Regions from separate parts of the Photobacterium sp. MCCC 1A19761 genome, predicted to be linked through region 1. Evidence: predicted binding sites of a transcription regulator. Region 1 holds the regulator's gene; each other region holds the start of a gene.
What was found. The regulator PurR, encoded in region 1, represses purine synthesis genes. The targets are predictions, from matches to a motif close to TNANGNAAACGTTTNCNTNA.

Region 2: the regulator PurR is predicted to act here: its motif matches at 2,268-2,287, upstream of purT (formate-dependent phosphoribosylglycinamide formyltransferase).
Region 3: the regulator PurR is predicted to act here: its motif matches at 2,131-2,150, upstream of VV869_RS02060 (formate--tetrahydrofolate ligase).

The regions. Positions count from the first base shown of each region.
Region 1 covers NZ_JAZGTF010000004.1:97,727-101,940, reverse strand. Annotated here, with positions in the region: gene VV869_RS07070 (hypothetical protein) at 1-94, opposite strand, end outside; gene VV869_RS07065 (TfoX/Sxy family DNA transformation protein) at 415-1,008, opposite strand; cyclic di-GMP riboswitch class I at 1,136-1,241, opposite strand; gene purR (HTH-type transcriptional repressor PurR) at 1,518-2,525, opposite strand; gene VV869_RS07055 (heme ABC transporter ATP-binding protein) at 2,996-3,811, opposite strand; gene VV869_RS07050 (FecCD family ABC transporter permease) at 3,808-4,214, opposite strand, start outside.
Region 2 covers NZ_JAZGTF010000019.1:92,430-96,643, forward strand. Annotated here, with positions in the region: gene VV869_RS16860 (DMT family transporter) at 1-238, shown strand, start outside; gene VV869_RS16865 (TAXI family TRAP transporter solute-binding subunit) at 422-1,390, shown strand; gene VV869_RS16870 (hypothetical protein) at 1,532-1,960, opposite strand; gene purT (formate-dependent phosphoribosylglycinamide formyltransferase) at 2,344-3,522, shown strand; gene VV869_RS16880 (thiopurine S-methyltransferase) at 3,641-4,214, opposite strand, start outside.
Region 3 covers NZ_JAZGTF010000001.1:470,099-474,312, reverse strand. Annotated here, with positions in the region: gene VV869_RS02065 (energy-coupling factor ABC transporter permease) at 1-219, shown strand, start outside; gene VV869_RS02060 (formate--tetrahydrofolate ligase) at 314-2,068, opposite strand; gene focA (formate transporter FocA) at 2,279-3,757, opposite strand; gene VV869_RS02050 (LysR substrate-binding domain-containing protein) at 3,973-4,214, shown strand, end outside.

The DNA of each region.
Region 1 (4,214 bases):
GCAGGACCAACAGGCGCATCAGTTTTGGCCATTTGCAAAACTTGTCTTTGAACATCTGATTGGATTGTCCTGGAAAAGGCTGCGAGCTGTACATGATACCTTCCTTCCGGCTGCGTTGACGCCCCAATTCTACTGAGGTCGCATGGGATGAAAACCCTGTTGATGAATTTGTGAACAGCTTTGGGAGTGGTGTCAATCTTTGTCATTTTTTAACAGAAAAATGTCTTTCTGATGGTACAAATTTGACATGATACGGAGCAGCAAGAAAAGCCGTTCTGACCCGCATTGAGCGGCGCTCTGTGGTGCCTTCAACGCGCGCGTTCTGGGCGGGGAGGGATTGGCTGAGGGATGGGGAAGCCAAGCATAAAAAAAGAGACGGAAGCCGCCTCTTTTTCAGAATGAATCGGGAAGGATTCAGCTGTTGAGTTTTGACAACAGCTCGGAACGACGCTGCGGCGGAATGACGGACCAGTGACGTCCGCTTACTGCACCTTCCAACGCCCAGAGCAAGTCGAGACTGACCGTTTCCTGATGCGTTTCCTGCAGGGCTTTAAAAGCGTTCAATGCCCCGGCTTCGTAGAGTTCGTCGACGCTACAAATCCCTGCTTTTTTCAGCATTCGTTCGTTGGCTAAGCGCAGGTTAGGTAAGTCTTTAATCCGACTCGGGCCGGTCTGACTTTTCTTTTCCTTGTCCTGTTTAGCGGCTTCAAAAGACTGCTGTGCGTGTTCGATAATTTTTTCCGGCGCATCCCACCACTCCTCAGGAATTGCGAAGTGTTTGGTGACGACCGGAAAGCCACGCTTTTTGTAAACGTATGGGCTGAGGCCTGCTTGTTTAAATTGTTCTTCGTTTTCGGCATTGGCACGCAGGTGAAGTTTGTCGTTAACAACTAACGCAAACATGGTTTCGCCTGAGAAAATCCCAAAGCCACCAAACATTGAACGTGATTTTACATTTTCAAAACATTGAAACAGTCGAAGAGAATCTTTAAGTACTGGTTTGTCCATGCTTCTTTCTCGGTGAAAAATTTCTCGAGTCACCTAACAACAGAGCGAGGATTCAGATTAGCAAAATACGAAGAAAAGCAATGTCAGGGATTTGTCAGGATTCTGAACATGACTTCTTGCTACATCCATCGGCAACCCCGCTACCATAAGTCCACTTAGTTATTGATAATTAAGCTACTCTTAGGCCGGAGGCTTTGCGTCCCATCCTTTCGAATGGTTTGCCTTGTTCGTGACATTAATAAGCATATCTCAGAAGATATTTTTGAACTTGGTCCCATTTTTAAAAGTGTGATACCGCTCCCATAAATAGATTCTAAAGCCTGCTAGAGAAAATTTAAAACTTATTAAATTTTGAACAGGTTGATTGGGATTGGGCCACATTTAACACGTTATACGCTTTGAGAAATTGAGAATGTAAAGCTTCTGTCAGGGGAAGGTCAAAATTGCAACAAAAAACCGATAGCAAGCTATCGGTTTTTTTGAATGGAAAAATTGAAGTGGTTATGAAATCAGGTGTTTAGGTTCTTAACTGATTTTCGAACCACCAACTCAGGTGCCATTTCAAAGATCCGGCGCTCATGTTGTTTGTCTTTCACCCGCGCCATCAGGATTTCAATGGCTTTCTTACCCAGCCGTTGTTTCGGCTGGTGGATGGTGGTGAGCGGTGGTGAGAAGTACGGCGCCAGGTCGATATTGTCATAACCGATAATGGAGACATCATCCGGTACGCGCAGACCCGCTTGCTCAAACGTACTGATCAGCGCCATCGCCATGATATCGTTAAAGCAAAAAATCGCGGTCGGGCGCTCTTCCATGGCAATGAATTGCTTGGCAGCCGCCACGGCAGACTCACACTCGAAGTCACCTTCAATCAACCAGTCCGGATTGACGCTCAGATTGGCTTCAGCCATGGCTTTATGGAAGCCTTTGAGGCGTTCGCGGCAGGTGAGTTTTTCACTGTGACCGGTCAGGCAGCCAATTTTCTGGTGGCCGTGTTCAATAAAGTACTTGGTCGCGACATAGCCACCCAATTCCGCATTGTCCTGGATCTTGTCGGTGTGCGGGCTCTCCGGACCCCAGTCCATGACCACCATCGGCAGATCTTTCTGGCGCTCGAGCAGGGCCAGCAGTTTATCGTCCAGATCGGAACACATCACCAGTAATCCGTCGACCCGCTTTTCAGCCAGCATGCGCAGATAGTCACGTTGCTTTTCCAGGTTCCCTTCGGTGTTACACAGGATCAGCGTGTAGCCTTCGCCATAGCAATATTCTTCAACCCCATGTACAACTTCGGCAAAGAACGGGTTGGTTGATTTGGTCACCAACATGCCGATGGTTCGGGTGGTGTTACATTTCAGGCTACGCGCCACGGCACTTGGGGCATAGTTGAGCTCGTCTACGGCAGCCAGAACTTTCTTCTGGGTTGCTTCTGCAACAAACCGGGTTTTATTGATCACGTGAGACACTGTTGTGGTTGAAACACCTGCCAAACGTGCAACATCTTTAATCGTTGCCATACTTATTCTTCTAATAATTCAAAGCGGGCCTGGGCCCATTTCTCTTCATTGATCTGAACAGCATTCAACAGCCGCGCACCAAACTGAATAAGTATCTGGTTTGCTTCTTGGAGTCAGGCCAGATACTTGTTCAGTTTGGCATGATGATCTGCGTTCACAGAGATCATCATGCTGTTTCATACTGCGTATAAAACGTCAAAAAGCCGCTTCTCTTCCGAGCGGCTTTCTTGTTCTTCTCGCCTTTCAGGCGTTGCATTGTGTAATCGCTTGCGATCACATTCTACTGAGTGTAGCGCACAGTGCAACGTTTCTGTATCGCAAGGTAGTAATTCTTGATAGATATCAACAAACTCACTGCAAATTTTCTCAAATTGGATGCATATCTGGTGGTGTTTTTCATCTCGGCCATCGCTTCTCCCGGGGAAACCGGGAGAAGCGTGCCGGTGTTTATGCCGGTTGGACAGGCTTGCTTATCCTGCGGGTATCACGACCGGAAAATCTTGGGTCGGATGTTTGCTGACGTGGACCGGCCAGCCATAGACCCGCTGGATGATTTCGGGCGTTAAAGCCTGCCATGGCGTGCCATCAGCCTGTACTTTGCCTTGATTGATGATCACTAACCGATCGGCATATTGGGCGGCCAGATTGAGATCATGGATCACCACAATGACAGCAGCACCGGACCGGGCCAGCTCCCGGGCCACTTGCAAGGTCCGGTGCTGATGCGCGAGATCCAGGGCGGATGTCGGTTCATCCAGCATCAGGATACATTGCTCGCCCGCATGGCTGAGCTGGGTCAGCACCCGGGCCAGGTGAACCCGCTGTTTTTCACCGCCGGACAGGGTGGGGTACAGTCGGTCCTGAAGTGACAGGACATCGACCCGGCTCATGGTTTCAGTCGCCAGCGCTTGGGTGTCTTTTTTCGTCAGTTGCAGTGGGAGGCTGCCCAGCTCAACCACTTCCCGCGCTGTAAACGCAAAAGTCAGGTTGCTGTGTTGCGGCAGGACCCCAAGGTGTCTGGCGAGCATCGCCGGGGCATAGGTTTCCCGATCCTGACCGAAAAAATGTATCGTGCCGCCGCCGTCGGCTTCGCCACTCAGCACCTTGAGCAGACTGCTTTTCCCGGCCCCATTCGGACCAAGCAAAGCGGTCAGTTCGCCGCTGGCAAGACTCAGGCTGAAGTCATCAAGCAGTGTTTTGCCGCCCAGGGTCAGGTTGAGCGAGCGGGCTTCAATCGCTGGTGCCGTTTGCGTTGTTGCAGAGACAGGGTTCATGGCGATATTCATGACATTCTGCCTCGTTGTTTGACCAGCATGATGATAAAGAACGGCGCGCCGAGAATAGCGGTAATGATTCCGACCGGCAGTTCCGTCGGGGCCGCCACGACGCGGGCCAGCATATCGGCCACCAGCAACACCAGTGCGCCCAGCAGGGCTGAGAGCGGGAGCAGGATTTTATGGTTCGGGCCGCACAGCATCCGGCCCAGATGTGGGATGATGAGCCCAAGGAAACCGATCACCCCGCTCAATGAAACGCAAATGCCAACACCCGCGGCACAGAGCAGGATCAGGCGACGCTTGAGCCGCTGGACGTTGACGCCCATATGCCGCGCTTCCGCCTCCCCCAGCAAAAATGCATTGAGACCATTGGCGTCCTGATCAAACATCAGCACCAGCACACCAAGTGTGA
Region 2 (4,214 bases), on a different contig from region 1:
ACTCACGGCGCTGGCCCAATGGGCGATTGCCAAAGCCTATGCCGTGGCGGATGCCTCCTTTGTTCAGCCGTTTGACCATGCCAAACTGCCGCTGAATGTCCTGGCCGGCTGGGTTGTCTTCGGCTGGGTCCCACCGGGACGGCTGTGGCTGGGTGCGGCGATTATCATCCTCTCGGTGGCCTTTATCACCCAATGGGAAAACAAGCGCGCAGCGGCAATCAAACGCCAGCCGGCGTAAGCCCTGAGCTAGTCCAGACAAGCCCGAGCAACATCATTCAATCCCCGCCCTGTGCGGGGATTTTTATATCCGCCGGCATCCCCGAACTTGCCATCCGCTGCGACAATCGAGTTCGGTATATACTTTTGATTCAACCCCGGCTTTCTTGTAGTGCTGTCATCACTGTATCCCGAAGGGGACGATATGAAACTTCCCGGCGTTATTTTCTGGTTCCTGGTGGTCCTTGCATCCGCCCTGCTGTCACCGGCGCAAGCCGAAAGTTTTATCACCATCGGGACCGGCGGGGTGACCGGCGTCTATTACCCGGCAGGCGGGGCCATCTGTCGATTGGTCAACATTCAGCGCGAGCAGCACGGTATTCGCTGCGCCGTCGAAAGCACCGACGGCTCCATTTATAACCTCAATGCCATCCGGGACGGAGAACTGGACCTGGGGATCGTGCAATCAGACTGGCAGTATCATGCTTATCTCGGCACCGGTGTGTTTGCCGACAAGGGGCCGTTTAAATCGCTACGCACAGTATTTTCGATTTATACAGAGCCATTTACCGTCGTGGCGCGGGCAGATGCCGGGATTAAGACCTTTGCCGATCTGAAAGGCAAACGCGTGAATATCGGCAACCCGGGCTCCGGGCAACGGGGGACCATGGAAGTGCTGATGGAGGCCATGGGCTGGACCACAAAAAGCTTTGCCAAAGTGACGCAACTCAACGCCGCCGAGCAGTCCCGGGCTCTATGTGAAAACAAAGTGGATGCCATCGTGTTCACCGTCGGCCACCCGAACAACACCATCAAGGAAGCCACCACAGCATGCAATAGCGTGATTGTGCCGGTGAGTGGTCCGGCCGTGAACAAGCTGATCGAGGAGAATGCGTTTTATCAGCTCGCCAGTATTCCGGGCGGGATGTATCGGGGAACCCCTCAAGCGGTCAGCACCTTCGGGATCCATGCCACCCTGGTCACTTCAGCCCGCATGGAGAACGAGGTGATCTACCAGATCGTCAAATCAGTCTTCGAGCACTTCAGTACGTTCCAGAAACTGCATCCGGCATTCTCCAATCTGGATCCCAAGGAGATGATGGACAATGGGCTGGCAGCACCGCTGCATGACGGGGCCAAGAAGTATTTCCAGGAAGCCGCAAGCTCGAAGTAAACAGACACTCAGTATCCGGAAACCGGGCAAACTGGAGCTCAGCCAACTCACTCTCTTCCAACTCGCTCTCTTCCAAAAAAACAAAGCCCCAGGCCGGAACAATCCAACCTGGGGCTGATGACAAGCCGTAACGAGCGGGCTTTAGAAGCGGTAACGCAGACCCAGCGCGCCTTCCAGCTCCATGTCGACATCCTCGACCACGTACAGGGTCGGGCCGACCTCACCGTAGAACTCGAATTTTTCGACCGGCACTTCAAAACCAACCCCTGCGCGGACGCCGAGTTCATTGTCATGATCATGCTTGTGCTTATGGTCATTATCATCGACGTACTGTGCCCCGGCGAAGGTATAGAAGCTGTTCAGCTCGGGATTATTGGTCAGGGAGCCGAGGTTGAAGGTTTTATCCACCGCAACCCCGAAATCATCCACGCCCACGGAAAAGCGTAAATCATTGTGTTTCAACTGTACGCCGCTCATCGGACTGCCAAAAAAGACACCGGCACTCTGGCCTGCTTGTGCTGACATTGGCACCGACAGCGCCAGTGCAAGACCTAAAACTATTTTTTTCATGAATAAAACTCTGCCATTGCTAAGCCTGGCAACAAGTTAACCTCAAACAGGTGTCTAACTCGACCCCCGGCCGCCAAACATGACACAACTTTGACAATATCTCAGGCCCTAAACAGCGCTTTAAAGCTGTTGCAAAAGGCATTGAAAGCGTGGCGCAGGGCTTTCAATACGTAGCGAACAGCTTCGAAACACGTGGTGACTTGCTTCAAAAACTCGTAGCAAGTCACAGCAAAGACGTGGCACAAAATACGCGTGCTCAGGTGCGCTGGTGAAAGCTTTTCCGCAATGCCGGACATTTAAACAACCAGCGCGCAAACGTTTGCGCAAATTTGCAAATCCTGTATGATTCCCAGCAATATCAATACTTAGTGTAAGGAAACGTCATGTTAGGTTCAGCTACGCGTCCCGGTGCCACCCGTGTCCTGTTACTAGGATCCGGCGAACTGGGGAAAGAAGTCGCCATTGAATGTCAGCGCTTAGGTCTGGAAGTCATCGCCGTCGATCGTTACGCCGATGCGCCGGCCATGCAAGTTGCCCATCGTCATCATGTGATTGATATGCTGGACGGCGATGCCCTGAAGGCTGTGATTGCGCAGGAGCAACCGCATTACGTTGTGCCGGAAATCGAAGCCATTGCAACCGATACCCTGGTTGAACTGGAAGCCGAAGGCGTGAATGTCGTCCCGACCGCCAAAGCCACCCAACTGACGATGAACCGCGAAGGGATCCGCCGCCTGGCTGCAGAAACTCTGAGTATCCCGACCTCCCCTTATGCGTTTGCTGAAACTTACCCTGACTTTGTCCAAGCCATTGAGCAAATCGGCATGCCGTGTGTGGTCAAGCCGATTATGAGCTCCTCCGGTAAAGGGCAAAGCGTGGTTAAAACCCAGGCTGATATCGAATCGGCCTGGCAATATGCGCAGGAAGGCGGACGCGCCGGTGCCGGGCGCGTGATTGTCGAAGGCTTTGTCGATTTCGATTATGAAATCACCCTGCTGACCGTCAGCGCTGTCGACGGGATCCACTTCTGCGCCCCGATCGGCCATCGTCAGGAAGACGGCGACTATCGCGAATCCTGGCAGCCTCAGCAGATGTCCGACGCGGCATTGAAAGCGGCGCAGCAAGTCGCCGAGAAAGTAGTCCAGTCTCTCGGGGGTTACGGCTTGTTCGGGGTTGAGCTTTTCGTCCAGGGTGACAACGTTCTGTTCAGTGAAGTCTCCCCTCGCCCGCACGATACCGGTCTGGTGACGCTGATCTCGCAAGATCTGTCCGAGTTTGCCCTCCACGTGCGCGCTTTCCTCGGGCTGCCGGTACATAGCATTCAGCAATTCGGTCCGGCGGCGTCTGCGGTGATCCTGCCCCAAGGCGTTTCCGACAACGTCCGCTTCGACAACCTGACCGCGGCCCTGGCGCGACCTCAGACCCAACTGCGCCTGTTTGCCAAGCCGGAAATCAACGGCCGCCGCCGTCTGGGCGTCGCCCTCTGCCGCCGGGAATCAACCGACAACGCAATTGAGGCCGCCAAAGCCACCGCAGCGGATGTGAAAGTGATTTTCGAGTAATCCTTGCAACGGTGTTTCTGCGTCGCATCCCGATATGAAAAAGGAGCCCTGAGGCTCCTTTTGTCATTCAACGCGTATCTACCGGCTGGCAGCGACTCTGCCAATCAGACTGCGCTGTTTACGGCAGTTCAATCAGCCAGACTTCTTCCGCAAAACGCGTCAGGCCTTTCTGGCGGCGCGGATGGCTCTCATCGGCCTCGTCCCGCTCCAGGTGGGTGATCTGACAACCACTGAAGAGTTGCGCCACTTCTTCCCCGGTGACACAGAATGGCGGTCCGTCCATCTCAGCTTGCGGGTAATCCAGCGTCACCAGCAAGATCCGGCCACCGGCCTTGACCATCGACAGCAATTGCTCGACATACAATTTGCGCATCGAAGGCGGCATCGCAATCAATGCTGCGCGATCATAAACCACATCCACCGGATCAATCTTCGTCGCGAAGAAGTCACCGCAATAGATGCTCACCTCATCAAACTCATACAGCGACTGGCCGTTCCCCAGCGGGATCACGGTCGGCGTGTACAGATGCTCAGAGAAATACGCGCGCACGGCAATTTCACTCAGCTCGATCCCAATCACCTGCGTATGTTTCTCTGCCAGCCAGGTCATATCCAGCGACTTGCCACACATCGGCACCAGCACAGTGTCTTCGCGCGAGGTGTTCAGGCGGGGCCAGTATTTGGCCAATACC
Region 3 (4,214 bases), on a different contig from region 1:
GCGGTGCATCTGTTGCTAACCAGCGGCTGGATGTACTGGAGCGGTGAATACAGCTGGGCCTATATCGTGGACAACTATCTGTCGCTGTTGCCGCTGTTGTTATTCCCCGAAGCTTTGCTGAACGGGATGGCCACCACTTTGTTGGTGGTGTACAAACCCGAATGGGTCCGCACCTTTGCTGACCGCGACTATTTAGACCCTTTTAACCACAAGAAATAAGTGGGGGCGATGGGGCCGGTCACAAATGCTGGCGTCGAATAACAAACGCGCCCCAATGGGCGCGTTTGTTGGTAGGGAACCGTGAGTGTCCGGATTAGCTCAGGCCGGTGATATTGCCGTCGTCATCCAGATCAAGCGCCATGAAGGCGGGCTTTTCCGGCAGACCGGGCATGGTCATGACATTGCCGCACAGCGCGGTAACAAACCCGGCGCCGGCACAGAGCCGAAGTTCGCGCACCGGCAGCACGAAGTCCCGCGGGGCTCCTTTGCGGGCCGGGTCGTGGCTGATCGACAGCGGGGTTTTGGCGATACAAACGGCCAGCCCATCGTGACCCAGCTGCTTGAGCGCAGCCAGCTGTGCTTTGGCTTGCTCAGACAATTCGACCCCTTGGCCGCCGTAGCCGACTTCGGCCAGGATCATCAGTTTTTCTTCCAGGCTCTGTGCTGGATGGTACAGCGGCTTGAAATCGGCTGGCTGTCGGCAGGCCCGCACCACGGCTTCGGCCAGTTCAATCGTGCCCTCTCCGCCCCGGGCAAAGGCATGGCTGAGCGCCACTTCGACGGTAGTGCCGAAGTCTTCGGCCTGAATCATTTCTGCCAGTTGGGCCAGTTCCTGATCGCTGTCCTGCGGGAAGCAGTTAATGGCAACCACCACCGGCACGCCGTATCGGGCAGCATTGCGGATATGCCACTGGAGGTTGGCAAATCCGGCGTGCAGCGCATCGGCATCCGGCTCGAACAGCGATGCCGGCAGGGGCTGTCCCGGTCGCAGATCATAGTGGCCGGAATTGGCTTTCAGTCCGCGCAGGGTGGCCACCACCACGGCGCAGTCCGGGCCACGGTCGGCTTGTTGCGCCTTGATATTACAGGCTTTCTCAAATCCCATATCGGAGCCGAACCCGCCTTCGGTAATCGTGTAGTCACTGAGCTTAAGCGCAATGCGATCGGCGATGATTGATGAGTTGCCGTGGGCAATATTGGCAAACGGTCCGGCATGGATCAGCGTCGGCACGCCTTCCAGCGTCTGCATCAGGGTCGGTTCGATGGCTTCGCGCAAGGTCACGGCCATCGCCCCGGCGACCTGGAGATCCTCGGCGGTGACAGGGGCACCTTCCAGCGTATAGGCCAGCACAATGCGGCCCAGGCGACGGCGCATGTCGGCCAGATCGCTCGACAGGGCGAGAATCGCCATCAGCTCAGAGGCCGCCGAGATATCGAAGCCGTCATTGCGGGCAATCCCGTTCAGGGTTTTGCCCGGTTCATTGTTGCCGATGGTGATCATCCGCAGGGCGCGATCATTATGATCCATGACCCGCTTCCAGGTGATGCGGTTGAGATCGATGTTCAGTGCCGGCAGGCCGGTCCGGGCTTCAAATGCCGCGCTGCCGAGCCGTTGCTCATGATAGATCCGGGCATCGAGGGCTGCCGCCGCCAGGTTATGCGCGGCGGTGACCGCGTGAATATCGCCGGTCAGGTGCAGGTTCAGCTGCTCCATCGGGGCGACCTGGCTATAGCCGCCGCCGGCTGCGCCGCCTTTGACTCCGAAGACCGGCCCCATCGAAGGCTGACGAATACAGGCCATGACGCTTTGTCCCAGCTTGGCGAGTCCCTGGGCCAGACCGATGGTGGTGACGGTTTTGCCCTCCCCGAGCGGGGTGGGCGTAATCGCGGTGACGGCGATCAGCTTACCCTCGGGGCGATCGGCGAGGCGCTTGAGCACGGCGGGTTTCACCTTGGCTTTCAGGGGACCTTGCGGCGTGAGGTCATCGGGCAGAAAGCCGGCCTGACGGGCCAGGTGTTCGATCGGGAGCAGGGCCGTGTCACGGCAGATTTGAATATCACTTTTCATGGGGCGGTCAGGACCTCGCGATGCAATGACAGCGAATATAGGGCTGTCAGTCTAAATTACAGTTATGCAAACGTTTGCTCTTGGTCGGCGCCGCAATAATATCACGTGTTGTGGGAAATACACGGAGAATGATCAGATTGATGGGCGGAATGTTAATACGGGGGCTTTATCGGGAAGAAATGCCTGCCAGCGAACTGGCAGGCAGGGGGATCAGACCAGCTCGCGGCCGGCGACAGCAGTGTCCAGCTCAAGCTCGGTCACGGCCACGGTTTGACCATAGACCGGGCGGAGGGCCCGCATGATGTCCTGACGGCTGATCATGCCGACCAGTTTGTTGTCTTCCACCACCGGGAACTGGTGCGGCCGGGTGATCACCATGGTGCGGGCGCGCTCGCTCAGTGACTGGGTGGTGAGCTGGGTAGCGATACCGCCGCTGGTGACCGGGTAGAGAATATTTTTATCAATACTCATGTATTCGGCAATTTCCACGATGGCATTGTCCGGGCTGACGGTCTGGATCTCGTGCTTCATCAAATCCTGTACTTTGCGCTCCGGATCCGGCATGTAATCGTTGAGCCAGAGATCGACCAGACTGTCATGCATGGAGAAGTAACCCACCAGACGCTGATCCTGGGTCAGCACCGGGGCACCGGTTAAGTGGGCGGCGAAGAGCTGATCCAGGGCGTCGGCAACTGGCATTCCCGGGTGCAGCGTGACGTCGGCCGGACGCATGAAGTCGTTCACTAGTAGGTTTTCCTGCAGCATAGTATGTTCCAAATTCCGTGTTGAAGTGGTTGAAAAGTCAGGGTGGATCAGGGTTGCCGTCGGCAGTGCCTCGAGCGGGGCGCGGTAAATGGTCCAGTAACCGAGGCCGACCAGGACGGCACCGCCGACGATATTGCCCAGGGTGACCGGGATCAGGTTGGCAAAGATGAAATTGCGGATGGTCAGGTCGGCATACTGGCTTGGGTCAACGCCCAGCTCCAGCCAGAACGTGTCCGGGGCCAGGTGCTGGATGGTGATCCCGAGCGGCACCATGAACATGTTGGCGACGCTGTGCTCAAAGCCGGTGCTGACAAACATCGCGACGGGTAGGATCAGCATCGCCATCTTGGTCATCATGTTGGTCGAGCAGAAGGTCATCCAGACCGCCAGGCAAACCAGCAGGTTACATAGCACCCCCAGAGCAAACGCCTGCATCGGCTGGTGGTGCAGCTTGTGCTGGGCGACATTGAGCGCGTTGAGGCCCCACTGGCCGCCGTCGAGCTGATACAGTCCGGCCATGGAGACCAGGACCAGCAGCAGCATGGCGCCGAGGAAGTTCCCCGCATACACCTTGCCCCAGGTGCCCAGCATCTGCCGCGAGCTGATCTGACGGTTGGCACAGGCAATGGCCGACAACACGGTACTGGTAAACAGTTCGCCGCCGCAAATCACCACCAGGATCAGACCCAGGCTGAACGCCACACCGCCGAGCAGGCGGTTCAGCCCCCAGCTCAGATGGCTGCCGCCGGTGGTGACGGTGAGGTAGAACACGAATGCCAGGCCGATAAAGACACCGGCCGTGACGGCCAGCGCAACCGTGGTCCGGGTCGGCTTGGTGGCTTTCCCCACGGCGTAAATTTCCGCCTGCTTCATCATTTCCTTGGGATTGAATTCACCGGATGCAGAAGACATAGCCGAAGCCATAGGCCATTCCTCCTGTGTTACTGACGGACGCGTCAGGGTTGAAGTGTGGATAGGGGATTGAAATTGCCAATTTTTTTTCTCCTTGTGACGAATAACTGACTGTCAGGATAAATGGGCACAAAAGGGTGAGTAAAATTGATATTTTTTTTAACCCACATTCAAAACCTTGATACTCTTGCGGATAGGAAATGGATTGCATTGTCAGGAGTGAAATGATGCGTTATTCACTGAAACAACTCGCGGTTTTTGATGAAGTCGCCCGGACGCGCAGCGTCTCGAAAGCCGCGGAAAATCTGGCGATCACGCAGTCTGCAGCCAGTATGGCCTTGTCTCAGCTGGAACGGCTGCTGGGACGTCCGCTCTTTGAGCGTCAGGGGAAACAGATGACCATGACGTACTGGGGAGCCTGGCTCAGACCCCGTGCCAAACAGTTGTTGTTTGATGCCCAGCAGATTGA